One region of the Exiguobacterium sp. HSB13 genome, then DNA from elsewhere that is predicted to be linked to it. Evidence: a T-box and tRNA genes for the amino acid it is inferred to sense, from the RefSeq annotation. Region 1 holds a T-box; the other holds one or more tRNA genes.
What was found. The T-box of region 1 lies ahead of leuS (leucine--tRNA ligase). A T-box ahead of a tRNA ligase gene usually reads a tRNA of that ligase, here a tRNA-Leu.
Positions count from the first base shown of each region.

Region 2: it encodes a tRNA-Leu, which carries the amino acid that the T-box ahead of leuS (leucine--tRNA ligase) is inferred to sense. The anticodon was not compared.

Region 1 covers NZ_JBUZOM010000001.1:1,697,969-1,712,982, forward strand. Annotated here, with positions in the region: gene thpR (RNA 2',3'-cyclic phosphodiesterase) at 1-452, opposite strand, end outside; gene ACZGCQ_RS09040 (MFS transporter) at 460-1,608, opposite strand; gene pepV (dipeptidase PepV) at 1,668-3,065, opposite strand; gene ACZGCQ_RS09050 (DeoR family transcriptional regulator) at 3,387-3,605, shown strand; gene ACZGCQ_RS09055 (SDR family oxidoreductase) at 3,714-4,346, shown strand; gene ACZGCQ_RS09060 (pseudouridine synthase) at 4,405-5,124, opposite strand; gene ACZGCQ_RS09065 (putative polysaccharide biosynthesis protein) at 5,111-6,775, opposite strand; gene ACZGCQ_RS09070 (BaiN/RdsA family NAD(P)/FAD-dependent oxidoreductase) at 6,968-8,239, shown strand; gene ACZGCQ_RS09075 (hypothetical protein) at 8,299-9,276, opposite strand; gene leuS (leucine--tRNA ligase) at 9,408-11,813, opposite strand; T-box leader at 11,860-12,082, opposite strand; gene ACZGCQ_RS09085 (HAD family hydrolase) at 12,121-12,765, opposite strand; gene ACZGCQ_RS09090 (peptidoglycan bridge formation glycyltransferase FemA/FemB family protein) at 12,860-13,894, opposite strand; gene ACZGCQ_RS09095 (MDR family MFS transporter) at 14,079-15,014, opposite strand, start outside.
Region 2 covers NZ_JBUZOM010000001.1:1,123,494-1,138,507, reverse strand. Annotated here, with positions in the region: gene adh (aldehyde dehydrogenase) at 1-71, shown strand, start outside; gene ACZGCQ_RS06260 (DUF779 domain-containing protein) at 94-456, shown strand; gene ACZGCQ_RS06255 (S66 family peptidase) at 645-1,655, shown strand; gene ACZGCQ_RS06250 (hypothetical protein) at 1,671-2,012, shown strand; gene ACZGCQ_RS06245 (alpha/beta hydrolase) at 2,034-2,966, shown strand; tRNA gene ACZGCQ_RS06240 (tRNA-Leu) at 3,009-3,092, shown strand; gene ACZGCQ_RS06235 (transporter substrate-binding domain-containing protein) at 3,295-4,062, shown strand; gene ACZGCQ_RS06230 (amino acid ABC transporter permease) at 4,094-4,738, shown strand; gene ACZGCQ_RS06225 (amino acid ABC transporter ATP-binding protein) at 4,735-5,463, shown strand; gene ACZGCQ_RS06220 (2-oxoglutarate dehydrogenase E1 component) at 5,776-8,616, shown strand; gene odhB (2-oxoglutarate dehydrogenase complex dihydrolipoyllysine-residue succinyltransferase) at 8,652-9,908, shown strand; gene ACZGCQ_RS06210 (glycerophosphodiester phosphodiesterase) at 10,060-10,956, shown strand; gene ACZGCQ_RS06205 (Rrf2 family transcriptional regulator) at 11,174-11,617, shown strand; gene mnhG (monovalent cation/H(+) antiporter subunit G) at 11,667-12,041, opposite strand; gene ACZGCQ_RS06195 (Na(+)/H(+) antiporter subunit F1) at 12,025-12,261, opposite strand; gene ACZGCQ_RS06190 (Na+/H+ antiporter subunit E) at 12,309-12,785, opposite strand; gene ACZGCQ_RS06185 (Na+/H+ antiporter subunit D) at 12,789-14,276, opposite strand; gene ACZGCQ_RS06180 (Na(+)/H(+) antiporter subunit C) at 14,269-14,610, opposite strand; gene ACZGCQ_RS06175 (Na(+)/H(+) antiporter subunit B) at 14,612-15,014, opposite strand, start outside.

The DNA of each region.
Region 1 (15,014 bases):
TCAAATAGAACGAGTTCACGAACAGTCCACTCTACTGATCGGATCGGACTCGTCTCCCATTCGGCTGCCTCAACGTGCCATTTTTTCGCGATCGTGACATGCGGAACGAATGGTCTGGTCGAATTCGGATCAATCTGTTCCACTAATTGAAACAACTCCTCCGATTCTGTTCCAAATCCTACGACGCGTGGCCGTTCATCCCGACCAAACGTGATCAAACGATCGAATCGTAGCACGAAAGGTTCCATCGTACGTGCGATCTGCTGTAACTGCTGTTTCCACGACTGCTGTTCTTTTTCCTCCAATGGACCAAAGAAACGAAGCGTCAAATGGTACTCTTCTAACGTATAGATGTTTCGAAAATAATCAGATAGAGATAAACACTTAGCGATATTCGCTAAATCTTCAGAAGGAATCGGTAAGGCAATGAAAAAGTGTCGTTCCTGTCTCATCGCATCTTCACTCCTTCATTCGACCACTGATGCCGTACAGCACGGCACCGAGAACACTACTACTTGTATATACCCAAAAGACGATATAGATTGTACTCTTCTCGAGTACAAAACCACTCATCAGATTAAACAACGCTGTCGCGAGTCCCGTCGTCGTTGCCATATATGTACTGACAGCTGTTGCGACCATCGTCTCTGGAACGAGCGATCGGACATAATCTAAGGCGACAGGAATCAACAGACCTACGATCATTCCTTGCATCGCAGATAATACCCATAGCATGACGATTGGAAGTTCTAAAGCAATCATCGCCGTCCGCGCAGCCGACAACAAGGAGACGAATACAAGAACCGGAATCGCTCCGAATCGTAATAACAGACGCGAAGCGATGCGCATAAACGGAATTTCGCACAGAACGGCGACAAAGAATAGTGTTCCGACGAGTGCTGTCGTCTCGCCACGAATCGTGACGTAGCTGCCAAAGTAATAATTGTTGGCGAAGATGGGTCCGAAGATTAAACTCCCCCCTGCTAGGAACAATAAGAAACGCCGATTCGAAAAGAGCTGCTTTAACGGTACGGATTGCTGATGTGAAATATGGACGCTGCCCGTCTCTTCAATACCGATCAGCACAAGGAAACCGAGAACCCATGCTGCACCGGTTGCATAAAAAATCAGATTTAGTCCGCCACCCTCAGTGATTTGCCCAAGAATGAAAACAGCTAAAGCGAACCCTGCTGAGCCAAAAAGACGTAAAGCACCATAATCCACCTTACGCTTTCGCGTGTACTCGATCGCTAATGTATCCACGAGCGGAATATGCGCGCACTGGAACAACGCCCAGACGCAAGAAATCAATAGTAAAAGTAGATAAGCAGACGTCAGTAAGTAACTGAGTGTAAAAATACCGGCAGCAAGCATCGCGACGAGTAAGAGTCGTTTCGGCTTCCCGAGGCGATCCGCCGCGATTCCCCAGACAGGTTGTAGAAAAATGGAGAGAATCGGTCCAATCGCAACGATCGTTCCAATCTCTGAAGCCGACAGTCCGAACGCGTCGTTTGAGAAATAAAGCGCGAGATACGGAATGAGCGCTCCTTGTCCAAAGAAAATAAAGAAATATAAGGCTTGGAAATGATAGGTTTGACGATTTTTCACACGGAACTTCCTTTCAAGAAGCAATCCCCCCATCTTTACGATGCGGGGATCATCAATCGTTATTTTGCGAGCTCATAAATCGCTTCTGCATAGATTGCGACAGCAAGCAATAGTTCATCAAAATCAACATATTCATCGACTTGGTGGGCAACTTCAGGACCACCCGGGAAGACTGGACCAAAAGCTACTCCCGCCGTCAACGAACGCGCATATGTGCCGCCACCAATTGCTATCAAATCAGCTGATTGGTTCGTATGGCGCTCATAAACGGCACTTAGCGTCTTGATCAATTCATGGTTTGGATCGACATGGTGCGGTGTCATATGCGTCCGCGTCTGCAATTCAAAACCATATCCTGCCGCAGCTTCCTTGATGATTTGCAAACGTTCCGTGAAGTCTGCTGTATACGGGTAACGGATATTAATCGATGCCGTTCCTTGCTCTTCAGCGTAACGGAATACACCGCCATTGATCGTCAAGTCACCTGTTTCATCCGAAGCAGCGACACCGATCGCTACACCGCGAGAATCCCGGAACATATGCGTCACGAGTTGAATGTAACGACGACCGTTATAATCCAAGTGAAGCGTATTGAGGAAACGTGCCAAATGTAAGGCAGCATTTTTACCATTGTCCGGCTCCATCGCATGGGCTGCGACACCGTTGACATCAAGGACGAGACCTTCCGTTTCTTGCTTGACTGTTCCCGTCAAACCTTGTTCTTCAAGATAAGCATGGAAATCCGTTTCAAGCGTTCCTACTTCGACGACACGAAGAAGCGCTTGGGCATGACCTGGAACCATGTTTGGACGTTCACCACCTTCGAAGCGAACGAGATGGTAGCCTGTATCCGAGGCTTGCGCTGGTTTCCCTTGAATCAATAACCCGTCATAGAGTCCTTTTTCCGCATTGATGATTGGGAAGTCGGCATCTGGTGCAAAACCGAGTGTTGGCATCTCTTCATGTTTGAAGTAATGATTGACACAACGCCATTCACTCTCCTCATCCCCTCCTGCAATCAAACGGATGCGTTTTGAGAGCGGTAAGCCAAGTTCTTTGACGATTTTCAGGGCATAATACGCTGCCATCGTCGGTCCTTTATCATCGATTGCTCCGCGCGCATACAGTTTTCCATCTACAAGCGTCGGGTTGAACGGACCGTATGTCCAGTGATCGCCACCAGCTGGAACGACGTCTAAGTGACAAAGAATACCGAGTAACTCTTCCCCTTGACCATACTCCAAATGTCCTGCATACCCATCGACATTTTTTGTCGTGAACCCATCGCGTTCCCCTGTCGCGAGCATCCAATCGAGGGCACGTTTGACTTCATGACCAAACGGTGCGCCCTCTTCGATCGTCGATTCGTCGAGTACACTCGGAATCCGTAATAGTTCTTTTAAATCTTCTAATAAGTCCTCGCGACGTGCGAGTACTTCCTCTTTCCAATTCACCATCTGATTTCGCTCCTTCATTACGGGTTTTGGATTCGTTTCCTATACACCTTTCTAGTATAGCGAATATTCGTTCAGATACGAACATCCAAATTCTGTTTTCTTTTTTATTTATCGAAATGACGAACATTAATTTAAAATAAACCATAAATCATCGACTTTACAAACCATTTGAATATGTTTTTTATGAAAACGTTCGGTTAAATTACTTGCATTTTAATATCAAAACGTTATACTAAAGGCGAAACAACTGGATATTGCATTGTCTTTTGTCACCCGAAGCTTTAGAACACTATTCTATCCATTGGGGGAGTGGTTATACCAATGAAAGATTCTACAGACCGTATGTTGACCCGGATTAAATCGATTTATCTCTACATCCAAGAGAACGGAGCTACTACGACAGCAGAGTTGGTTGAAGAGTTTGGCATCACTTCAAGGACCGTCCAGCGGGATTTGAACGTGCTCGAATACAACAATCTCATTGTGAGCCCTCGACGCGGTACATGGACGTCGAGTAAGAAACAAAAGCAAGCGGGTTGATCCACTGTTTCACTATGTATATCTTTCGATGACGCGATTCTTCGCGTCTTTTTTTGTTATCTTTTTTAAAACGTGGGGTATAGCTATTGGGAGAAGGAGATGATAAGAATGAATATTTTAATCATTGGAGCAAACGGAACGACGGGACGCAAAATGGTCGAATTGATCGCTAAACAAGGAGATCACCAAGCGATCGCTGTCGTACGGGAAGAAAATCAAATCAACGATTTGATTGCACTCGGTGCATCTGAAGTCAGACTTGGGGATTTGACGAAGGATGTCAGTGGCGTCGTCAGTAACGCGGACGTCGTCATCTTTGCAGCGGGTGCTGGTGGCGCATCGGACGAATTGACACGTGCCGTCGATCAGGAAGGTGCGATCAAAGTCATCGATGCAGCAAAAGCGAACGGAATCAATCGTTTCCTAATGCTCAGTTCAGTCGGTACAGAAGAACCGAAAGGCGAACTAAAAGTATATCTCGAATCGAAAGCAACAGCAGATGCTCACCTAAAAGAAAGCGGACTTGATTATACGATCGTCCGTCCTGGTCCACTCAGCTACGATGACCCAGCAGGTACTGTTGAAACGAAAGAGCATTTTGATTCATATGAAGATCGTAAGGTGCCTCGTGACGATGTGGCAGCGCTGTTCGTTCACTTGATTGATCATCCGACACAATCTCGCGTATTCGAAGTACTCAGCGGTCCTTATCCGATCGCGGAAGCACTACGTAACCAATAATTGAATTCCACAATAAAAGGCGATGGAATGTACATTATTCCATCGCCTTTCGTTTTGCTTATTCAGGTTGCCAATCAAACAAGGATAATTCATCCGGTGTCAGTTCACGGTAGTCCCCGAGTGCAAGTGCCGGATCAAGCTCCAAGCGACCAATCGAACGCCGTTTCAAGAACGTGACCTCTTTACCGAGGGCAAGCATCATCCGTTTGACTTGATGAAACTTCCCTTCCGTGATCGTCAATTCAAGCGTTGAATCTGTTTCTGTCGTCGATAAGATCACAAGTTTTCCTGGCTTTGCCTGATAACCGTCTTCTAAGGTGACGCCTGCCGCAATTGCCTCGACGTCTTCTTGCGTCAATACACCTGTCACTTCCGCGTAATACGTTTTTTCAACGTGTTTCTTCGGAGACATCAAGGCATGATTGAATGCTCCATCGTTTGTCAGTAACAACAAGCCTTCTGTATCCTTATCGAGTCGTCCGACCGGAAACGGTTTGAAATACGTCACGTCTTCGAACAACAGATCGATGACGGTCTCATCTCGTTTATCCTCTGTCGCACTAATAACACCCGGTGGTTTATTCATCATCAAGTAAATGTATTTTTGATACGTGACCGGTTCGCCGTACATCAGAACCTGTTGCGACTCAACATCGACATGCTGTTTCGGATCACGCACGATTTCACCATCGACTTGAATTGCTCCTGCCTTAAGCAAAAGTTTTACTTCTTTCCGGGAGCCTGCCCCCATGTTAGATAATAATTTATCTAGACGCATGACCTCGTCCTCGTTTCAATGAAATTTTCCGTCCTAATACGACTTCTGCTAAACCACTCCAAATCGAGAGTCCAGCAAAAATCACGATTCCAACTGCCGCACCAATGATCAGGATCAAAAGAGATGCCCATGTCGTCTCTGGTAAGAAGGACACCATTCCCCACTTGACGAGCGCGACACCCGCCCCCATCAATGCACTGATGATTAGAATCAATGATGTCCGGCGCAAGACCGTACTGAATGGGAACTTCACTGTTTGTGTGATCCGGAAGAACATCAATCCTGTCGCAACGAGATAACCAATGATCGTCGCATAACCAGCACCCGTTCCATCACCCGTCAAATGAATCAACGGCGCATTCAAGAGATACTTCGCAAGTAGTCCAGCAAGTGTTGCGATGATCGTGAAGTACTGACGGTTAGTCCCTTGAAGGACTGCTGCCGTAACAGAATACAGGGCAAGGAATAAGGCACTCGGTGCATAGCTTAACAGATAGACCCATGCTGCTTGATCTTTCGGGAAGAGTACATGGAACGTTTCTTCGCTTAAAAGAATCATTCCGACGACTGCCGGAATCGTCACGAAGAAAACAAGTTGATAAATCTGTGAGATTTGAGCCCGTACTTTCCGCATATCGCCTTGCGTGAAGGAAGCTGTCAACAGTGGAGTTGCCGACAACGACAATCCTGTTGCGACCGATACCGGAATCAAGACAATCTTATGACTATCCGCAATCAGATAGGCAGTCGCGTTTCCAGCCGCTTCGAGCGTGTAGCCGATACTTTGTAAGGCGGCATTCATCGTATTCTGGTCGATGACTTGATAAAGGGGTGTCGAAAGACCAACCATGACGATTGGAATCGCATACGTCAATAATTCTTTATACAAATCCGTTAACGGGCGATCCGGCGAACGGACGGTTTGAGTAGCACGAAGTTCCTGCAAGCCGCTTGCACGTTTGCGGAAATAATAGATCAGAACCGCGACACTACCGATTGCGCCAATGAAGGCGCTGAACGTTGCAATCGTTGCGGCAAATGCTGCACCTGAATCAAATAAATAAATCGCAATGCTGACTCCTGCAAGCAAGAAGATGATCCGGACGATTTGTTCCAAGATTTGCGAAATCGCTGTTGGTCCCATCGATTGATACCCTTGGAAGTAGCCTCGGGTCATACTCATCGGTGGAATCAAGAGTAAAGCGAAACTTACGCCCCGAATCGTCATCGTGACAGCATCAACGTATGCTGCTGAATCAACGTCACCACCCGGAATGGCCCGGTGTGCTAAATACGGTGCGAGAAAGAATAAAGCGAGGAAGGAAACAATCCCGGTCAAGGACATGATTTTCAGACCAGACCGATATAATCGTTCACTCGTATCGTACTCACCTAGTGCATTGTATTTCGCGACGAATTTCGAGACGGCGACAGGAATCCCCGCTGTCGCGAGTCCAATCATGATCGCATAATAATTGTAGGCATAGGTATAGAACATGATGCCCGTCGCGCCGACCATGAACTGAAACGGAAAGAGATAAATCAAACCCAGTGCGCGGGAAATCAGTGACGCACCGGACAGGAGCATCGTTCCACGAACGAACCCTGAATTGCCGGAAGAAGTAGACTGCTTATTACTGACTGTGGACATGGTAACATCCCTCACGCTTTCTAATTTTTATACTCGACACTCTGATCGTGACTGTCTCATTATACAAGTTCTCTCGTACACAATTGCAAATCATTATACCGCTGTCTATCTTGAATTGAAAGAGACGGTTTGTTTACAGTCACAACTTCTGCTAAAGTGAAACAAGCAGAATTCTATGAATGAGGTGACCATATGTACGATGTAATCGTAATCGGAGGCGGACCGAGCGGCTTGATGGCGACGCTCGCCTCTTTACAGGCTGGAGCTCGGACGCTCCTGCTTGATAAAGGAAATAAATTAGGTCGGAAGCTTGCAATCTCTGGCGGCGGACGTTGTAACGTCACGAACCGAAAACCACTCGACGAACTCGTCCAGTCGATTCCAGGAAACGGACGTTTCCTTTATAGTGCCTTTTCTCAATTCAATAATGAATCGATCATCGAACTCTTCGAAGGGTTTGGTGTCGCCCTCAAAGAAGAGGACAATGGACGGATGTTTCCTGTCTCGGATAAAGCAGCAGATGTCGTCCGTGTATTGATCGATCAAATCCGCGCGCACGGTGCCGAGATTCAAACAGACGCGCAGGTCGCTACGCTCGACTTCCATCCAGACGGTTCTTTTGCAGCTGTCATCTTAGAAAATGGCATGCGTCTTGAAGCAAAAAGTTGCATCGTTGCAGTCGGCGGACAATCTGTTCCACATACCGGTTCGACAGGTGACGGCTACCCGTGGGCTGAAAAGGCGGGTCATACGATCACGGAACTCTTCCCAACGGAAGTTCCGATTTTGTTAGGTGATACGTTCATTCATGAAAAAACATTACAAGGGCTGTCGCTACGTGACGTCGCCTTAACGGTCCACGGCAAAAAAGATAAAGCAATCAAAACACACACCGGTGACTTACTCTTTACCCACTTCGGTTTAAGCGGTCCGATTGCTTTACGCTGTAGCCAGTACACGATCAAGGAGCGCAAACGTTCGAAAGAGACGATCGTCCATTTATCAATCGATCTCTTCCCGGACGAATCACTCGGTGCGTTAACCGAACGCTTCCAAGCCGCGCTTGCAGCAAATCCCAAGAAAACGGTACGCAACGCTCTCCGCGGCTTCGTGCCGGAACGTCTGCTTGAACTTTTATTTGCTCAAATCGGCTTTGGCGATGAAGTCTGCACACAAGTCAAGAAACAGGACTGGACGGACTTCTTGCAAAAATTAAAGCGATTCCCACTTAAAGCAACGGGAACGCTCGACTTTGATAAAGCTTTCGTCACGGGTGGTGGCGTCTCAATCAAAGAGATTGATCCAAAGACGATGATGTCGAAAAAAGCGGAGCGGTTATTCTTTGCCGGGGAGATTCTTGATATCCACGGCTATACAGGTGGTTACAACATCACCGCTGCATTCGTAACGGGCCATTGCGCCGGTAGTCACGCCGCAGAGATGGCACGTGATACTGTCTTTTAATATGAACAAGACCCGATTCTTCTGCTTAGCAGAGGAATCGGGTCTTGTTCTGTCAGGATTTAATCAATCGGTGTAAACGATCGGCTTGAGAATTTATCCGTGACGACTAATGCGAACAACTCATTATCTTGCACGAAAATCCCTTTCGAACCATATACTTTCGGACTGGCTGTCTCGCCCGTGATCGTTTTGTCCTTTCGATCGATCGAATAGAGATAGAGCGCTTCTGAATCGAGTGTGTAGATCCGACCTTGTCGTTCAGCAAGACCAATCGGACGGAACTCGGACTCGAACGATTTCTTCGCATCACTTCGCATCCCACTCGCCGCTTCAATCTTCTCACGTTTGATGACTGACAGATAAGGCGGTTTCTGTTTTTTCTTCAGTGCACGTTTTTTCTTTTCCGAGGCGTCAGGATCAATCTTGATCTTATCCTCTTTCATCGCGAAATAAGTCACCTCGACTCGTCCCAGTGCTCGAATATGATTAATCGTATAGAATTCTTTTTTCTTCGCATCATATCCAAGACCATGGAAACTATCCCGTATCGTCGTTCCTTGTACTTTTTCACGTTTTTCTTCGCTCCAGACACCGTCTTTTCGCGTAATCGTGACCAGAATCTGATTCGACGTCAATAGCGCGACTGTCTCCCCGTCAACGAGCGTCATACCGTCTAAACCAGCGAGCAACAACTTTCCTTCTTCTAACTGGAAAGATGCGTTGATGCGTTCTCCGGTTCCACTGATTTCAAAGAAACGATAATCGTCTGTGACGACGAGGTACGAACCAATGGAATCATCATATAACATGTGTTGGACATTTTTGATTAATGGCTCTTCCGGGTTCGGAATAGCTGAAGGCGTTTTCGGTGGCACCTGTTTAACGGCTGCCTGATGCTTTGATTGCGTCTCGATTTTCGCGAACGTTTCTTGAATACGTGACAACGTCTCCGGCTTCGAGAAGACGAGCAGTACGCAAAGGATCAACCCCGAAACGACAGCAAAAATCGTTGTATAGACTATATAAGATCGTTTCATTGATGGTACTCGCCTTTCTTTCTCGGTTTCTGATTCAGTGTAGCAGAAGGTCGTTGAAAAAAAAAGCGGACTTGCGACGGAAATTAAGAAACCCCCTCCATTCGCATCAAACGAATGAAAGGGGCTATGGCTTAGTTTGCCACGATGTTGATTAATTTTTTCGGTACGACGATGACTTTACGAACTGTTTTGTCGCCGATCCATTCTTGTGTCTTTTCATCAGCAAAGGCAAGTGCTTCGATTTCTTCTTTTGTCGCATCGATGTTGATTTCGATTTTCGAGCGAACCTTTCCGTTCACTTGAATGACGAATTCCATCGTATCGCTGACGAGTTTCGATTCATCGAATGTTGGCCATGCCGCATACGTCAATGTCTCTTCAAATCCAAGTTGTTCCCAGAGTTCTTCACCAAGGTGTGGTGCGACTGGCGTTAACAATTGGATGAATCCACGAAGGAAGTGACGCGGAAGAACCGGCTGTTTGTTTGCTTCGTTGACGAAGACCATGAGTTGCGAAATTCCGGTGTTGAACTGGATGTTCGCGAAGTCTTCCGTGACCTTCTTGACCGTCTGGTGGTACGTCCGCTCGAAGTCAGCATCGACTTCTGTGACGTCCTGAATGTCTGCTGTCCGTTCGAACAAACGCCAGACGCGGTCGAGGAAACGACGCGCACCGTCAAGACCGTTTTCAGACCAGGCAACTGATGCATCGAGTGGTCCCATGAACATTTCATACAAGCGTAACGTATCCGCACCATGCGATTTGACGATTTCATCCGGATTGATGACGTTACCGCGTGATTTCGACATCTTCTCGTTGTTCTCTCCAAGAATCATCCCTTGGTTGTATAACTTCTGGAATGGTTCTTTTGTTGGTACGACGCCTGCATCATACAAGACTTTATGCCAGAAGCGCGCATACAACAAGTGGAGAACGGCGTGTTCCGCTCCACCAATATAAATATCAACTGGAAGCCAGTATTTTAATTTTTCTGGATCCGCGATTGCCTCTTCATTGTGCGGATCGATGAAACGAAGATAGTACCAGCAGCTTCCGCCCCATTGTGGCATCGTATTCGTCTCGCGACGCCCTTTCATTCCTGTTTCAGGATCCGTATAATCCAACCAGTCTTCCGCAAGCGCAAGTGGTGATTCGCCTGTACCAGACGGTTTGATTTCCGGAATGATTGGAAGTTCAAGCGGTAATTCCTCTTGGCTGAGCGTCTTCATCGAACCGTCTTCCATGTGAACAACTGGAATCGGTTCACCCCAATACCGTTGACGACTGAACAACCAGTCCCGGAGACGATACGTGATTTTCTTACGTCCGACTTGATTCGTTTCGAGTTCAGCAATCATCGTCTCGATTGCTTCTTGTTTTCCAAGACCATCAAGCATATGTGAGTTGACGTGTTCGCCCTCTCCTGTATAGGCTGCTTCATCAACGTTTCCACCCGCGACGACTTCAACGATTGGCAAGTCAAATTGTTTCGCGAATTCATGGTCACGCTCATCGTGTCCTGGAACAGCCATGATTGCACCTGTTCCGTACGAAGCAAGGACATAATCAGCGATCCAGATTGGAAGGCGATCGCCTGAGATTGGGTTGACGGCAAAAGCGCCCGTGAAGACACCTGTTTTTTCCTTCGCTAAATCCGTCCGCTCGAGATCCGACTTTGTTTGGACTTGCGAAATGTACGTATCGACGGCTTCCTTGTGATCCGCTGTCGTGATGTCAGCTACGAATGGATGCTCCGGCGCAAGCACGAGGTACGTCGCACCAAAGATTGTGTCCGGACGTGTCGTAAAGACCGTGACTTGTTTTTTGTGTCCATCAATCGTGAAGTCGATTTCAGCACCTTCTGATTTTCCGATCCAGTTCCGTTGCATCTCTTTGACAGAATCCGGCCAATCAAGGTCATCGAGATCTTCAAGAAGACGATCTGCATATTCCGTGATCTTTAAGACCCATTGACGCATCGGGACACGCACGACCGGATGATTTCCGCGTTCAGATAATCCGTCGATGACTTCTTCATTCGCAAGGACAGTTCCAAGTGCCGGGCACCAGTTGACTGCGACTTCGTCTACGAATGCAAGTCCTTTTTCATACAACTTCGTAAAGATCCACTGTGTCCATTTGTAGTACTTCGGATCCGTCGTGTTGATTTCACGATCCCAGTCATAGGAGAATCCAAGTTCTTTCAGCTGACGCTTGAACGTCTCGATGTTTTTTGCTGTGAATTCACGTGGGTCATTCCCTGTATCGAGGGCATATTGTTCTGCTGGTAACCCGAACGCATCCCATCCCATCGGGTGAAGGACGTTATATCCTTGCATCCGTTTCATCCGTGCGAGGATATCCGTTGCTGTGTAGCCTTCCGGGTGACCGACGTGGAGTCCGGCACCTGACGGATACGGGAACATATCAAGGGCATAAAACCCTTCTTTGTCTGGATCTTCTGTCGTGACGAAGGCGTTGTCTTGATCCCAACGCGCCTGCCATTTTGGTTCGATTTCGCGATGATTGTACGGCATGTCTTTTCCTCCTCTAATCTAAAAAAACCGGTCCTTCGCCCCTAGGAATAGGGACGAAAGACCGGTTTGGCTTCCGCGGTACCACCCACGTTGTCTGTCTATGACAGACCGCTTGATTCACGGATAACGGTGTGAAAGACCGGATTCGCTACTACGACTTCACGAATCGTGCTCCCTGACGAGTTCACGGTTGTTACCGACTGGTTCGCACCTTCCACCAGCTCTCTTGACGGCACCTTTCCCCTACTACTTCAGTTCCATGCAATTGACTATCTTTTCCTAGTGTAATCTGTTTCTTCCTCAAGCGTCAACGCTTCCGTAAAATTTCCTCGATTTCTGCATGCGATCGCGCCACATGATCCGCTTGTTCTAGACGTTGCGTCGGCATCCGGTCATCAAGAAGCGCAATCACTTCCATGCCTGCTGCTTTTGCACCGATCATCCCGTTCGCAGCGTCTTCGATGACGAGACACTCTTCAGGTGCGTGCCCGATTCGTGATGCTGCAAGTCGAAAAATCGCAGGATCCGGCTTCGAACGTACGACTTCTTCCCCACTGACGTAATGCGTGATTGGAAGCTCATAATGACGGATGACGCGTTCGATTTTTTGAAGCGAACTTGAAGAGGCGATCCCGATATCATAACCAAGAGACGCCGCTTGTTCGATGACTTGTTTAACTCCCTCTTTTAAACCACATTCTTCCGGTTTTGCATGAATTTGAAACAAGCGATGTTCTTCTTCAAGTAACGCACTCGCTGTTTCTGGAAGGTCGTGTTGCGCGACAAGTTCTTCCCACATCTCATCTCCTGTTTTTCCCATGAACGTCGCATACTGAACCGGATCGAGCGGAATCGATAACGTTTTAAACATCTGCTGATGGACCTCAAAGTAGCGAATTTCACTATCTAAGATGACCCCATCCATATCAAAAATAAGACCTCGTTTTTTCAAGACACATCCCCCTTTATTGATCTATCATGATTTCAGCATATCAAAAAAACGACTACACAATGTAGTCGTTTCACCTTCTTCATTTACTTACTGTTTAACTTGTCGCCATTTGGACACTGGTTTGTCGGTAAGCCGGAAAATAATCCGAATCGGCATCTGACCCGTATCGTATACATAACTGATCGTATATGGCTTGTTGAAGAATCGATTTTCCTTGATGATACTCAAATAGTCGATATCCAGTATAGCGGCATTTACTCTCAAAGAGACTATCCCGTTCTTGATATCCACCCCCGAGATGTTGTTCGACGAGACCGCGTGCTTTCGCCTGAAGAATCGCTTCGTACTCGAGTCGCTGATTCGGAAACACCCTCGCTTCATCCCGCTTACAACCAATCAAATGACCGTGGGCATATTCTTTTCCGAGCAATACGAAGTATCCACCAACAGGTTCTCCGTCGATTTCCGCAATCAGTAACAATGGCTCACAGAGGGGATTTGCTTCAAATAATTGCTCAAAATAATTCGCTGTAAAATAGTAATGAGCCGAAGCATTCTTCCGGTCCATCGTTTCATGATACAACGCTACAAAAACAGATAGGTCGTCTCGTGTTCCTGTTCTAACAGTTAAAGGAGAGGCAAGCGATTTGCGAATCATACTTCTCGTCTTCTTATGAAATGTTTGCATGATGTCCTCTATTGAAGGGCGTAAATCGATACTCGTCGTATGACGGATGAAAGAGACTTTCGTCCAATCCCGCATGAAGCGTTCATTCCCCGTCAATGGATTAAAGCGAATCATTTCCGAGACGATCGCTTCTCGCTCTGCCCACCTTTCGAACAATAAGCGTGCATGCTGCATTTCAGTCGCAGTCAGTTGACCAATGATTTCCGGTCCACCGTAGCCATACGGCGTGATGAGATCTGAATAAGGTGTATCAAAAATCCGGCGCTTTAAAAAGGGATAAAATAGTGTTCCTGCATCACCTTCATAACGGAATAGCACCGCTTGCTCAGACGGTCTAGCATTGAGCGTGACGTATTGGTGACTGTAGAAGATATCAAGAGGCTGTTGCTGTACGTGTGTCGTCCAAGTTGCGGCATCTGTGATGAATTGACACCTTTCCATTCGTGCACCTCCAGTCAAAAAAGAAGCAACGTTCATATGACCTTTCTTTTCAAGTTCTTGATTAGAAAGTACCCGTTTCTTTGCCGAAATATTCCATATTATTAAATGTTTATTTTATGTTTTTAGAACGAAAGACGTAACAAAAGACAGCGGATCAAAGTGTCCGCTGTCTTACAGATGATGCTCATGATGTGATTTTAGGAATGGCACGAAGGAAGACGACGCCCGCTAACAGGATCAATCCAATCAATGTCAAGAAGACCGCTGACATACCGGATAAGTCGTAGATCAACCCTCCAACGGTCGGACTGATCATCCGTCCTGCTGAAGCAGCGATATTGACGTACCCTTGGAATTCTCCTTCTTTTCCGATTGGCGCGAGTCTCGCCGCCATAGCAGGAACCGCTGGCCAGATGAACATCTCACCGACCGTCAGGATGATCATCGCGACGAGGAACATCTTAAAGCCACCTGCGAACGGAACGATCAGATAAGACAAGAGGAAGATTCCTGTACCTGTCATCAGTTGTCGCTTTAAGTCATCTCCAAACCAACGAAGAATTGGTGTTAGTAAAGGTTGCGCGAACACGATGAGTGCTCCGTTTATCGTCCAAAGAATCGAGTATTCGGAAATCGTGACACCGAGCGATTTCGTGTGTACAGCAAAGGTTCCCTGCCATTGCACATAAACGAACCAAAGTAAGGCATAACCAATCGAGACGAGCAACATCGTCCGTGCCGCACCGCGTGCAAGGGGTGTGCGTGTCGTTTCGGTCTCGTCATGGGTCGCATGCATCCGCGCCGGTGCCTGAATCCAGGACAAACCGACGAACAAAATGATGGCAAAAGCGATGTAGAGGACAAGATTGGCGATGAAGATGTACTGAATCGAAAAGGCAGCAATTTGACCACTGACAGCTGTCCCGAGCGCTACACCAACGTTTTGTGCGACATAGATCGCATTAAAGGCACGACGCCCGCCTTCAGGCCAAATAACACCCGTCATCGCGTAGATCGTCGGAAAAACCATCCCACCGACGAATCCAATCAATCCAAGCATCGCGACGTATCCGAGGTACGTCTGATGAAACAGCAACAAGCCGACGGAAGACAGAACAAG
Region 2 (15,014 bases), 570 kb from region 1:
TGCTTAACCATTACCAACGGACGAAAAACCTACTCGTTAGCTATAACCCGAATAAACTCGGTTTCTTCTAAGGCGGAAAGGACGTGGATGCAAATGGTGGAACGTGTTCAGGCGACAGCAGCTTGTTTAGAGTTAATCGACCAGTTGAGAGAAAAGCACGGTCCGTTGATGTTTCATCAATCTGGTGGTTGTTGCGATGGCAGTTCCCCGATGTGTTTTGCGCAGGGTGATCTATTTCTAGGGGATCAGGATAAAAAACTAGGAGAGATCGGTGGTTGTCCGTTTTATATTCATGAAGATCAATATGAGTACTGGAAACATACGCAACTCATCATTGATGTCGTGGATGGTCGAGGCGGAATGTTCTCTCTTGAGGGTGTCGAAGGAAAACGTTTTTTGACACGCTCCCGTGCGTTCACGCAAGAGGAATACGCTGAACTATCAGCATCAAGCTAATGAAGGAATCAAACACGGTTTCGTCGATGCGACTTGTTCATTCGGGTCGCTTGTACGGAATCGTGTTTTTTGTTCGTATCACGACGTTCGAACAGGATAAAAGTTGGTAATGCGGCATAAGAACGGTATAATGAACTCATATTTTGACGAGAAGATAGTTTCACACTATGACATTATAGGGGGTCACCATGAAATATCCATTTTTAGGTTGGACAGGTCAAACGATCGGAGTGACGGCGCCCTCCTCCGGATTACGTGAACAGCAACAGGAATGGGTCGAACGAGCAGTTGAACAGGTACAAGCACGGCAAATGAACGTCCGTTTAGGTGAAACGATTTGGTCGCATCAACTTGCTGAGAGTGCACCGGTCAAACAACGGGCTGAGGAATTGAATCACATGATGACGGATGAGACGGTTGATGCCGTCATCCCGCCATTTGGTGGAGAACGTGCCATTGATCTTTTACCCGAGTTGACGCTAGCTACTTACCAAACAAAATGGTTGCTTGGTTATTCCGATATCAGTACGTTATTGCTCAGTCTGACGCTTCAGACGGGAATTGCAACAGCACATGGTCCGAATTTCGTTGAGCTTCGAAGTGAAGAATGGGATGAGACGACAAGTGCCTGGCGACGGGTGCTCGCGACGCAACCAGGTGGAACCGTCACACAGTGGGCTTCCGATCGTTATCAACCCGAGTGGACTGATGAAGAACGTCCAGCAGGTTCGTTATTTCAGCTGACGAAAGCGACCGAATGGAAAGCACTTGATGAGCGAACCGAGGTAACAGGACGTTTACTTGGTGGGTGTCTGGAGACGATTCGCCATCTGATTGGGACACCGTATGGAGATGTGCAACGTTTCCAGCATGAAGAGATCAACGGAGAACCGATCCTCTGGTACTTCGAGGTGTCTGAAGCGAATTCTGCAGAGGTGCACCGGACGTTACGACAAATGGCGTACGCTGGGTGGTTCGACCATGCGGCTGGCTTTTTATTCGGGCGCACGTCTGCAAGGATTACAGAAGACCTGACATGGCTAGACGTGTATCAGTATCTAGCGGATGAGACGGGCTTACCAGTCTTATACGATCTTGACATCGGTCATCAGCCGCCACAGTTGACGTTAATCAATGGAGCGACGGGTACGGTTCGTATTCAAGGAAAAGATTCACGAATCGATCTGACGTTCAACTAAAAAGGAGAGCACGCAATGGCACGTCGTAAGTTTCAAGCATTAGGCGTTTATAAACGCGTCCATATCAATCCGGAGACACGTCGAATGACGTTACCGGAACCATTTTACGATGCACTTCGTCTAGAAGATGAATTGCTGATTGCACAAGTCGGAGATGTTCTCGTCATGCGACGTCCGGGCGAGGTCGTCGAGACAGAAACGGATTTATTGAGCGAACTCGTAGAAGATGGGTTCACGGGTACAGAGCTTGTCCAAGAGTTTGCCTACCGGCGTCAGCAACAAGAACAACGATTACGTCAACAAGTCTTGCAGGATGAAGAGGATGACCATGCTGCTCAACTGAAGATCGAGCTATAACGGAAAGAAGGAGTGGGGCAGATGCGTCGCAGAACAAAAATTGGAATCGGAGTCATCGGATCCGGATTAGTAGCAGCGAGTTATTATTTTTATGAGATGGCAATCGCCACGAATCCGAAGCCTTTCTTATCGAATAATCGGGATTTGAGTGATGAGATGGTCCGATTGATGCAACCTGGACAGACCTGGATCAAGGAGCAGCCGCTCGAGCGGATCGAGATTGAAGCGAAAGATGGTTTGACGTTACGCGGGCATTTCCTTCCGTCTCCTGTTCCATCAGATCGGATTGTCATTCTCGTGCACGGATACGGAGGCGTCGGAACGGATTTAGCCGGATTCGCCTATCTGTACCATCAGGCCGGTTTCCATGTCATGATGCCGGATAATCGAGGACACGGAATGAGTGACGGTCACTATATCGGATTCGGATGGCATGATCGGGAAGATTGTCTCAGTTGGTCGAACTATCTGATTGAACGGATCGGACAGGATGCGAAACTGTTCCTGCATGGGGTATCGATGGGAGGGGCGACCGTATTGATGACGAGTGGCGAACAACTCCCACCACAAATCAAAGGAATCATTTCTGATTGTGCCTATACGTCCGTCAATGCTGTCCTTGCGTATCAGATGAAGCGGATGTACCGTTTACCTCACTTCCCGTTTTTAGGGATGACGAGTGTATTGACGAAGCTAAAGGCAGGTTATACGTTCCGTGAAGCATCAGCGCTGAAACAAGTCAAAAAGGCACAAGTACCGATTTTGTTCATCCATGGTGGGGCGGATACATTCGTACCGACAGACATGGTGTATGAGCTGTATGAAGCTTGTCCGACGGAAAAAGAGCTCGTCGTCATTCCGAATGCCGCTCACGCGATGGCCTATTTTGAGGATCCGGCATTGTATGATGATGTCGTCGAGAAGTTCGTTCGCAACATCTTGCGAAATGATTGACAACTCTGTTCGTTACCCGCTATATTAATATCATAAATCAACGTCGTCGTGGCGGAACTGGTAGACGCGCTAGACTCAGAATCTAGTGGTGGCAACACCGTGGAGGTTCAAGTCCTCTCGGCGGCATAAATGATTGAAGGAGGCAATCCCAGCAAGGGATGACCTCCTTTTTTGATGATGAATAGAAAACGGTTTCAACGAATAAAAATTCAGAAAAGTTTATCTTTTTAGAATTTTTCTGGTAAAATACGTTTTAAAGAGGGTACTCTTCAGGGAAAGTACTAAGTAGAGTTAACAATCTTTAACACATAGGAGAGGGGAAACAAACATGAAAAAAGGGAGTATCTTGCTAGCGCTCTTGATGAGCTGTGTTCTCGTGCTTGGTGCATGTAGCATCGGTTCAAAAGAAGAAGAGTCGTCAGAAGGAAAGACGTATAAGGTCGGTATCGACGTCACGTATCCGCCATTTGAGTACAAAGATGGCGATACGTACAAGGGAATCGACATCGATCTCATGAAAGCGATCGCCAAGGATCAGAACTTCAAGATTCAATTTGAAGCGATGGACTTTAGTGGTATCATTCCGGCACTTCAAGCAAATCAATTGGACGTTGCCATTGCCGGTATGAGTATTACACCAGAACGAAAGAAAGTCGTTACATTCTCAGATCCATACTTCAAAGCTGGTCTTATTTTAGTCGTCAAAGAAGATGAGAATGGTATTAAATCTGTTAACGATCTTAAAGGGAAAAAAGTAGCCGTCAAAAAGGGAACGACGGGTGCAAAATATGCAACGGATAACGCAGATAAGCTTGGCTTCACAGTCACACAGTTCAATGACAGCCCAGCGATGTTCCAAGAAGTGAAGAATGGTAACGCTGCTGCTTTGATTGAAGATTATCCTGTCATCTCATATGCCAACAAACAACAAAACCTTGGATTAAAACTTGTCGGAGACCGTCTCAACGGGGACAACTACGGAATCGCTGTCTTAAAAGGTGAGAACGAGGATCTGATGAAGAAAATCAACAAAGGACTTGCGAATCTGAAAGAAAACGGTGAATACGATAAAATCGTTGATACGTATCTGAAATAAGTCGCAAGGCGATAAGGGAGTGGGATAGCCAATGGAAGTGGTCAAAACCGCATTTCCATTTTTCTTGGAAGGGCTTCAAGTCACATTGTATATTTTCATCATCGCGGTCATCGTCGGCTTTCTGATTGGCTTAGTCGTCGCATTGATGCGGTTATCACCATCAAAAATCTTAAACGGGATCGCGATCGTCTATATCGATGTCATTCGCGGAACGCCGTTCATCGTTCAGTTATTCTTCATCTATTTTGGACTCAATTCGCTCGAATGGTTATCGATGGACCGGATGTATGCAGGGATACTGACGGTCGCAATCAATGCCGGTGCTTATTTTGCAGAGATCATTCGAGCGGGTATCCAGTCGATTGATAAAGGACAAACAGAAGCTGCACGTTCACTCGGGATGACAGGGCGTCAAACGATGGTACAGATCATCTTACCGCAAGCATTCCGGCGGATGTTACCAACGATTACGAACCAATCGATCATTAGCTTAAAAGATACATCGTTGTTGTCGATTATCGGGATCGCTGACTTGACGCAACAAGGTCAAGTACAGCAGTCAACGACGTTTGAACCATTCATCGTCTGGTCCGTCGTCGGATTGATGTACTTCGTCATCATTTATCTCTTGTCCCTAGTGGCGAAGTTCTTGGAACGGAGGTTTACATTACGATGAGTATCATTGAAGTAAAGAATCTAAAGAAATCCTTCGGTTCGAATGAAGTCTTAAAAGACATCAACGTCTCGATCGCTGAAAAAGAAGTTGTCTGTGTCATCGGTCCATCGGGATCTGGGAAAAGTACGTTTTTACGCTGTTTGAATCGATTGGAAGAGATTACAGGTGGCACGGTCATCGTCGATGATTTCGACATTACGAGTCCAAAGGTCGATATCAACAAGGTCCGGGAAGAAGTAGGAATGGTTTTTCAACATTTTAATCTTTTCCCGCATAAGACCGTATTAGAAAACGTCACGCTTGCACCAATCAAAGTGCGTAAATCGGATAAAGAACAGGCGAAACAGCGGGCACTTGAACTCCTTGATAAAGTTGGATTACGTGAAAAAGCGGATAATTACCCAAGTGAATTATCTGGGGGTCAAAAACAGCGGGTCGCGATTGCCCGCGCGCTTGCAATGAATCCGAAAATCATGTTGTTTGATGAACCAACGTCAGCACTTGACCCGGAAATGGTCGGTGACGTGCTTGCCGTCATGAAACAACTTGCTCTTGAAGGCATGACGATGGTCGTCGTGACCCATGAGATGGGATTTGCTCGTGAGGTTGGAGATCGCGTCTTATTCATGGATGGTGGCTATATCGTCGAAGAGAACGTACCACAAGCATTGTTTGATTCTCCACAACACGAACGGACGCAATCGTTCCTTAGTAAAGTCTTATGATGAGACCGGCGTATCTAAATGCGGATACGCCGGTTTTTTGACGAATCATAAATAACTGGCTAAGCGCTCATAAGAAAAACTTATACATTTAAGCGTGAGAATTTGGGAATTCGAAATGCACACATAGGAAAAGAGTAGTAATATAGTAACGAAGGCACTTTCATGGAAGAATGACACGATCATTCCTTCTCATGACGTTCAGCGTTTCATCCATGCAATTCCTTTTGAAAGCGCTAACAGGTAGAGGGCTGGAAACACATTTAGTATCCACTGGATGTGTGGGGAGAAATATAGAAACGGGGGGAACCGTACATGGCAGGCCACGAGCAAGATCAACAAGCATTTTATGGACCAAACCTTGGCTACATCATTGAATTGTACGAGCGTTTTTTAGAAGATAAGACATCCGTTGATGAGGAGACACGTGCTTATTTCGAAGAGCATGGTGCACCCGTGACGGAACCAGTCGTACCGATGCAAGTCGAGACAGGAGATTTCGAAAAATATCTTGCGGCGAATCGTTTAGCGGAACAAATTCGTGCAAAAGGACATCTTGCGGCGGATATCTATCCGCTGAAGGACCATCCGCGAGAAACAGGGTTATTCGAATTGAGTCAGTACGGATTGACAGAGGCAGATCTTCGAAAAATGCCAGTGTCACTCATTTGCCCTGAACCACCAACTGGTGTACAGGACGCGTTTGAAGGCATCGAACATTTAAAAGCGCAGTACACGGGAGCAGCCGCAGTTGAGTTTCAGCATGTCGATGATCTCGATGAAAAGAAATGGCTCCGTCAAAAAATCGAGCAAGGTGCTTTGACAGCGACGCTAGATGCTGAACAAAAGAAACAGTTGTTCAAACGCTTAGCTGAAACGGACCTCTTCGAAAAATACTTGCATAAAACATATGTCGGTCAAAAACGCTTCTCGATTGAAGGACTAGATGCGATGGTGCCATTGCTCGACACGATCGTCGGACACCTCATCTCGAACGGGTCGGAGACGATCAATATCGGAATGGCACACCGTGGACGGTTGAACGTTTTGGCGCACGTACTCGGGAAGCCATATGAAATGATCTTTGCTGAGTTCCAACATGCACCAAACCACGACCTCGTACCATCTGAAGGCTCGATTGGAATCACGTACGGTTGGACGGGCGACGTGAAGTATCACCTCGGTTTAAACCGAAAACTCGAGCAAGAGACACGTAACGTGCGGATGACGCTTGCGAACAATCCGTCGCACCTTGAGTTCGTCGACCCAGTCGTTGAAGGCTTCACACGTGCGGCACAAGATGATCGCTCACAAAAAGGTGCGCCACGCCAAGAGCAAGCGGCTGCTGCTGCAATCCTGATCCACGGTGATGCAGCGTTCCCAGGCCAAGGAATCGTGGCTGAAACATTAAATTTAGCGAATCTCAAAGGATATAACACCGGCGGAACGATTCATATCATCGCGAACAACACGATCGGCTTCACGACGGAGCCGACGGACTCCCGTTCGACGCGTTACTCGAGTGATCTTGCCAAAGGGTATGAGATCCCAGTTTTCCACGTCAACGCGGATGAGCCGGAAAGCTGTCTCGCTGTCGCGTTGCTCGCGAGCGAGTACCGGGCAACGTTCAAGAAGGATGTCATGATTGATTTGATCGGATACCGTCGTTTTGGTCATAACGAAATGGATGAACCGATGAATACGAACCCGGTCTTATACGATTTGATTCATAAACATGATCCAATTCGTGTCTTGTACGGGAAAACACTTGTCGCGAACGGGGATGCGACAGCTGACGAAATTCAATCGATTGAAACATCCATCAATGACCAAATGAAAGCGGCGCGCGAAAAAGTACCGAACGTCGAGAAAGAGTATGGTGGGGTCATGCCGGACGTCGTCTTTAAAGGCGTTCCGACAATCGAGACAGGGGTCTCGATCGAAACACTAACAGTGTACAACGAAGAATTATTACAGTGGCCGGATGGCTTCCAGGTGTTCCATAAACTTGAGAAGGTCCTGAAGCGCCGGACGGATGCGTTCTCGACAAAGAACGGAATTGACTGGGGACATGCCGAAACATTGGCGTTCGCTTCGATTCTCTCAGATGGAACACCAATCCGCTTGAGCGGTCAAGATTCTGAACGAGGAACGTTCGCACAACGGAACATTAATCTTCATGATGTGAAAACAGGAGAAGGCTTCTCGCCACTCCATGCCTTATCAACGGCAACTGCATCATTCTCGGTCTACAACAGCCCGTTGTCTGAAGCAGGTGTACTTGGTTTTGAATACGGTTATAACGTCTTCGCTCCGGAAACGCTCGTATTATGGGAAGCGCAATATGGGGACTTTGCGAACTCAGGTCAAGTCATCTTCGACCAGTTCATCTCAGCTAGCCGAGCGAAATGGGGACAAACGTCAGGTCTCGTCATGTTGCTTCCGCATGGTTATGAAGGGCAAGGACCAGAACACTCGAGTGGTCGTTTAGAACGCTTCTTGACGTTATCGGGTGAGAAAAACTGGACAGTCGCGAACGTATCGAGCGCAGCCCAGTATTTCCACCTATTGCGCCGACAAGCAGCGATTCTCGGTAAAGAGGAAGTCCGACCGCTCGTCGTCATGACACCGAAGAGTCTCTTGCGTCATCCGCTTGCGACATCCGATGTTTCTGAGTTGACGGAAGGTAGTTTCCAACGTGTCATCGAACAATCAGGGCTCGGAGAAGCACCAGATCGTGTTAAACGTCTTGTGTTCTGTTCTGGTAAGATGGCAATCGATCTAGCGGAAGCCGTTTCGAAATCAGATGAGAATCTCGATTGGCTACAGATCGTCCGGGTCGAGGAGTTGTATCCGTTCCCGGCGAAAGCCTTACAAGAAGTCATCGCGCGCTATGAAGCCGTCGAAGAGATGGTCTGGGTGCAAGAAGAACCGAAAAACATGGGTGCGTGGTCCTTCATGGAACCGCGTCTTGAGACAGTTGCACCGAACGGCATTCAAACCGTCCGTTACATCGGTCGTCGTCGCCGTTCAAGTACAGCAGAAGGTGACCCGTCAGGTCATAAAGTAGAGCAGGCACGTATCATCAATGATGCACTCACAGCGACTGCTTCTACTCCAACAGCACCATCACACGTATCAAATCACACATTATAACTTAAGATAGAATCGAGTCATAGGGGGAGAATACGATGGAAATCAAAGTACCAGAACTTGCCGAATCAATTACAGAAGGAACGGTGGCGTCTTGGTTAAAACAACCAGGTGATCACGTAGAAAAAGGGGAAGCCATCGTTGAACTCGAGACAGATAAAGTCAACATCGAAGTACCGTCAGATGAAGCGGGTACGTTGACGGAAGTGATGGCTGCTGAAGGAGATACAGTTCGCGTCGGGGAAACGATTGCTGTCATCTCTGCTGGTGGCGAGGCTCCAAAACCGGCTGCGGCAGAACCAGTACAAGAAACTCCAAAAGAGACACCAAAAGCAGAAGAAAAAGCGGAACAACCAGTGGCTGTGGCAGCGACTGAAAGTACATCTGTTGCGGATCGTCCGATTGCTTCACCTGCTGCCCGTAAACTGGCTCGTGAAAAAGGAATCGATTTAGCACAAGTGGCGACGCAAGATCCACTTGGTCGCATCCGCGTCCAAGACGTCGCGACGTTTGAAGTAGCACCACGTGAGCAAGCAAAACCGGCTCCTACGAAACCCGCTACACCGGCACCAGCACCTGCAGCCGCTCCTGGGAAACCGGAAGAGCGAATCAAGATGTCACGTCGTCGCAAAACGATTGCGAACCGACTCGTTGAAGTTCAGCAAACGGCAGCAATGTTGACAACATTCAATGAAATCGATATGTCAGCGGTCATGGCACTGCGTAAACGTCGCCAAGAGAAATTCGTGAAAGAAAACGAAGTCAAACTCGGCTTCATGTCATTCTTTACGAAAGCAGCAGTTGCAGCACTTAAAAAGATGCCATACTTGAATGCTGAGATTCAAGGCGACGAAATCGTCCTGAAGAAATTCTACGATATCGGTATTGCCGTTTCAGCACCAGATGGTCTCGTCGTTCCAGTCGTGCGTGATGCGGACAAAAAGAACTTCGCTGAGATTGAAAAAGACATCATTCAATTAGCGGTCAAGGCGCGCGATAACAAACTCGGTCTTTCTGACTTGACGGGTGGTACGTTCACGATCACGAACGGTGGTACGTTCGGTTCACTCATGTCGACACCAATCTTAAACGGTCCACAAGTCGCGATTCTCGGAATGCACGCAATCAACTTGCGCCCTGTAGCAATCGATGCTGAACGCATGGAAAACCGTCCGATGATGTACGTCGCACTCTCATACGATCACCGAATCGTTGATGGAAAAGAAGCGGTTACGTTCCTGAAACACATTAAAGATCTCCTCGAAGATCCAGAGTCATTGATTTTCGAAGCGTAATCATAAAAAGACCCGTTTTAGATGCGGGTCTTTTTTTGTTGATATCACTTTGTCATCAAAACACGAAACGACATTTACATCATCTCTATATCAGCTTCATACATACGATTTAGGATAAGTGTTGTAGGAATATTTCAAGGGGGAATTGATTATGTTGAAACAAATTGGGTTGACGATGGTAGCAGGAGCCGTATTAAGCACTGGTCTTCCGACAGAAGATGTCAGCGCACATTCAAAAGGAAAATCGTTACTCGATCCAAATCGAATCATCAATGTTGCCCACCGCGGAGCTTCAGGATACGCGCCAGAGCATACGATGCCAGCTTATGAAATGGGACATAAGACATTCAAGGCAGATTACATCGAAATTGATTTACAGATGACAAAAGACGGTCAATTGATTGCGATGCACGATGAAACGGTCGATCGGACGACGAACGGAACAGGTGCCGTCAAAGATAAAACGCTTGCTGAGATCAAGAAACTTGATGCCGGTAGCTGGTTCAATGAAGCGAACCCAACGCTTGCGAAAAAGTCATATGTCGGTCTGAAAGTACCGACGCTTCAAGAAGTCTTGAGTAAGTATGGGAAGCATGCGAATTACTATATCGAGACGAAATCACCGGAAGTGTATCCCGGAATGGAACAGAAATTGCTCGACGTACTAAAGCAGAACGGATTGTCGAGTAACAAGGTCAAACCAGGACAAGTATTGATTCAGTCATTTAGTGAAGCGAGTCTTCAAAAAATCAGAGCCATCGATCCGAACGTCCCATTGATTCAATTAATGGAAGCAAATGAAGTCAAGGCTTTGACGGATGATCGATTAAATGCAATTCGCCAGTATGCAGTCGGCGTTGGTCCTTCCTTTAAAGCCTTGACACGTGAAAACGTCTCAGCAATTCGCGCGCATGATTTGTTAGTTCATCCTTATACTGTGAATGAAAAGGCAGATATGGTTCGTATGCTCGACTATGGTGTCACGGGAGTCTTCACGAACTATGCCGATCGTTTTAATGATGTCGTAAAAGGGTTGTACAAAAAATAAAGTAAGTACGAAACTGTGCTATTCCTTCTTTCGAACAGGAAAGGAGGAATAGTTTTTTTTGTTTTAAAACTCGTATTTTAAATCCAATATTTCATTCCATACGTAAACCGAATAGAGGTTTATCAGAATTTCGAATCATGAGACAAAACAATGTAGTCAGTTTCGTATTTCATGGTACGATAACAGTGCAGTTTTGGGAAGGAATGGAGTGAGGATCGTGAGAATTACACAGTATACGGATTATGGATTACGTGTGTTGATGTATCTCGGGGTGCACCGGGATGTCATCACACCAATGCCGCAGATTGCCAATCATTATGGCATCTCATCTAACCATTTAATGAAGGTGACACAACAATTAGCGAAACTTGGCTATGTCGAATCAACAAGAGGTCGGTCAGGCGGCCTTCGTTTGATTCGTGATCCAAAAGACATCAACATCGGGAAAGTCGTTCGGGAGATGGAACCGATGGATATCGTCGAGTGTTTTGGAAGCAACGGTCATTGTGTCATCGAACCAGGGTGTCGTCTAAAAGGCGTACTCGGACGAGCGCTTCGAGCTTTTATCCGGGAACTGGAACAACATACATTAGAAGAATTGCTAGATAATCGTGATGAATTAGCCCTCTTGTTCGCTGCCGCACCTTTACAGCGAACCTAATCAAAAACCCTCGTTTCCGTGAATGGAAGCGAGGGTTTTCTCATGTTTCTTAAACTTCATCTTGGCGTTTCTTTGGTTCCACATGTTCTTTATTCTGGGATAAGTCGTCCCGGACGGATGATTTCCATAATGGAACATTGCTGTAATATGCAGCACGAGCGATTAGATGTCCTCCAATCGGTGCCGTGATGAGCACAAATAAGATACCCAATAAAACACGAGAGGAGAAGAAGCCATCTTCAGTGACGAAATAGATGATGACACCGATTAAAATCGACATGACACCTAACGTCGCACTTTTAGATGCGGCATGCGCACGCGTATAGACATCTGGTAAGCGGATCAAACCAAGCGCGGTGACGAGACTAAATCCCATCCCGAGCAAGGCAAAGATCGCGACGATCCATTCATTGATTGCGGTCACGTTCGATGATCTCTCCTTTCTCAATATATTTCGAAAAGGCAACCGTACCGATGAAGGCGAGTATACCAATCAACAGGATGACTTCGAGGTAGTCGCTCGTCCGTAAGATGATCGAGACAAGACCAACGATTGAAATCAAGCTGATACCAATTGAATCAAGAGCGATGACACGATCCGCAACACTTGGTCCTTTAATAACACGATAAAACAGACCGAGCATCGAGAGAAAGACGCCTCCGAGTGCGATATAGATTAAAATATCGAACATTACCGACTCACCTCCCAAATGGCTTTCTCAAAACTATTACGAATCGATGCGACTGCCTCATCGACTTCTGGCATGTGGAGCGCGTGAATATAGAGTGTCTTATTATCATCCGAGATATCGACGACAAGTGTTCCTGGTGTCAATGTGATCAGCATCGACAGCAACGTGATTTGCCACGGTTGATCGAGTTCGGTCTCATAGGCAAAGATACCAGGCTGAATATCTAACCTCGGCTTTAAGATGATCTTCAAGACATCGATGTTCGCGACGACAAGCTCGTAGAGAAAGCGGAAGAACAATAGAACGAGTGCGACGACAGGTCCGAGATAAAAGCGACCTTTGAAGCCGCGACGGAAAGCGAACATCGCAATCAGCCCCAGCGCGTAACCGATGACAAAACCGGAGGCCGAGAAATTGTTTGAGAGGAACATCCACAAGAATGCAAGAAATAAGTTGAGCAAGACTTGAAATGCCATGAATTAACGACCTCCTTTTAGTACGGCATCGATATAGAGCGTTGGATTCGTCAACGGTTCAACGGCTTGTTGAATCAGTGGACGCATCGCCTCAGCACCTACTCCATAGAGAACGCTGAGCGCAACTAAGGCAATCGTAGGAACGAGCAGCTTTGAAACAAGCGCTTGTTTATCACCAGAGTAGGTTTTCGGTGTTCCCCAAAAGGCACGCATGAACAATTGAACGACCGAATACAAGACGAGTAGACTGGATAGTAGAACGATGATTGGTCCAATCAACTCACCGGCTTCAATACCACCACGAACAATCAGGAATTTCCCAATGAATCCGCTGAGCGGTGGAATCCCGGCAAGTGATAACGCCGCAATAAAGAACGTCCAACCTAATACAGGATAGGCTTTGATCATCCCGCCCATGTCTTTCAGCTTACTCGAGCCGGCAATTCCGACCATGATTCCTACGAGTAGGAATAAAGCAGCTTTAATCAACATATCATGAAGAAGGTAGAAAATCGCACCTTCTAGTGCTTGCGGTGTCATGAGGGAAACCCCGTACAAGATGACTCCGACTGCGACGATGATGTTGTAGATGATGATTTGCTTCGCATCTCGTGTCGCGAGCGCACCGATCACCCCGATGACGATTGTACTGAGCGCAAGGATACTTAAGATTTGATGAATCGTTCCAATCTCATTTGAGAAGAACAAACTATACGTCCGTAAAATCCCGTAGACCCCGACCTTCGTCAACAAGGCACCGAACAAAGCAAGAACAGGCGTCGGTGGTACTTGATAAGAACCAGGCAACCAGAAGTAGAGCGGGAAGATCGCACCTTTTAATCCGAAGACGATCAGGAATAACAAGGCGATGACGTTGAGGATTGCCGGCTGTCCGACCTCTGAAATCTTTTGACTGATATCCGCCATGCTGAGTGATCCGATGATTCCGTACAAGAAGGCGACGGTCATGACGAATAATGCAGACGAGATGACATTAATCAAAAGATACTTCAGCGATTCTCGTAATTGTGCCGGTTTCCCGCCGAGAACGATCAAAACATAAGACGAAATCAGGAAGACTTCGAAGAAGACGAACATGTTAAAGATATCACCTGTCGTAAAGGCACCATTGACACCAACGAGCAGGAATTGGACGGCGATGAAATAGTAGTATCGTTGATAGGAAACGCTCAAGTAGACAATGGCATACCAGATGATACAAAGAACAAGAATGCTTGTCGTCGTGACGAGTAAAGCGGATAGCATGTCAGAGACAAGCGTGATACCAAAAGGTGCTGGCCAGCTACCGAGTGTGACGGTTAAGATGCCGTTTGACCGGACAGTCAGCACGAGATAGATGGAGGCACAGACAGTCAAAATCGTCGAAAAGAGAGAAACGATTCGTTGTCCTTTGAGGTGTCGCGGGAAAAACATCAAGAGGACACCCGTCAACAAAGGGATGATGATTGGTAGTAGCGGTAAGTTAATCATTCGAATCGGTTCCTTTCATCTCTTCGATATTATCGGTTCCGAGCTCTTGATAGGCACGATAAGCAAGTACTAAGAAAAAGGCAGTGACACCAAAGCTGATGACGATGGCGGTCAAGACGAGTGCTTGCGGTAGTGGATCCGTATAGGAAGTCACGCCGTCCTTTAAGACCGGAGCCGCGCCTCGTTTTAATCCCCCCATCGTCATGACGAGCAGATGGGCAGCGTGGCTGAGCAACCCTGTTCCGATGATAATACGAAGAATACTTTTCGAAAGAATGAGATAAATGGCACACATCGTCAGGATGCCTGCGGCGATCGCCATGATGATTTCCATATTAATCACTCTCCCCAATCGTTTGAATAATCGTCATCGTCACACCGACGACGACAAGATACACTCCAAGATCAAACAGCATCGCGGTGTGAAGCGATGTCTTGCCGAACAACGGCAGGTTGAAATAATCATGTGCATGTGTGAAGAACGGTACGTTGAACAGAAGCGCTCCTGACGCCGTCAGTACGGCAATCAACATACCAAGAGCCGTGATCCATTTATAGTCGAATGGCAAAATCCGGCGCAACGTCTTGATGTCGTAAGCAAGTAAAATCAAGACAAGAGCAGACGCTGTCACGAGACCACCAATGAAACCACCACCTGGCGTGTAGTGTCCGGCAAAGAACAAGTAGACAGCAAACAGGAAGATGATGAACGTGATAAAGGAAGTCGCGGACTCTAAG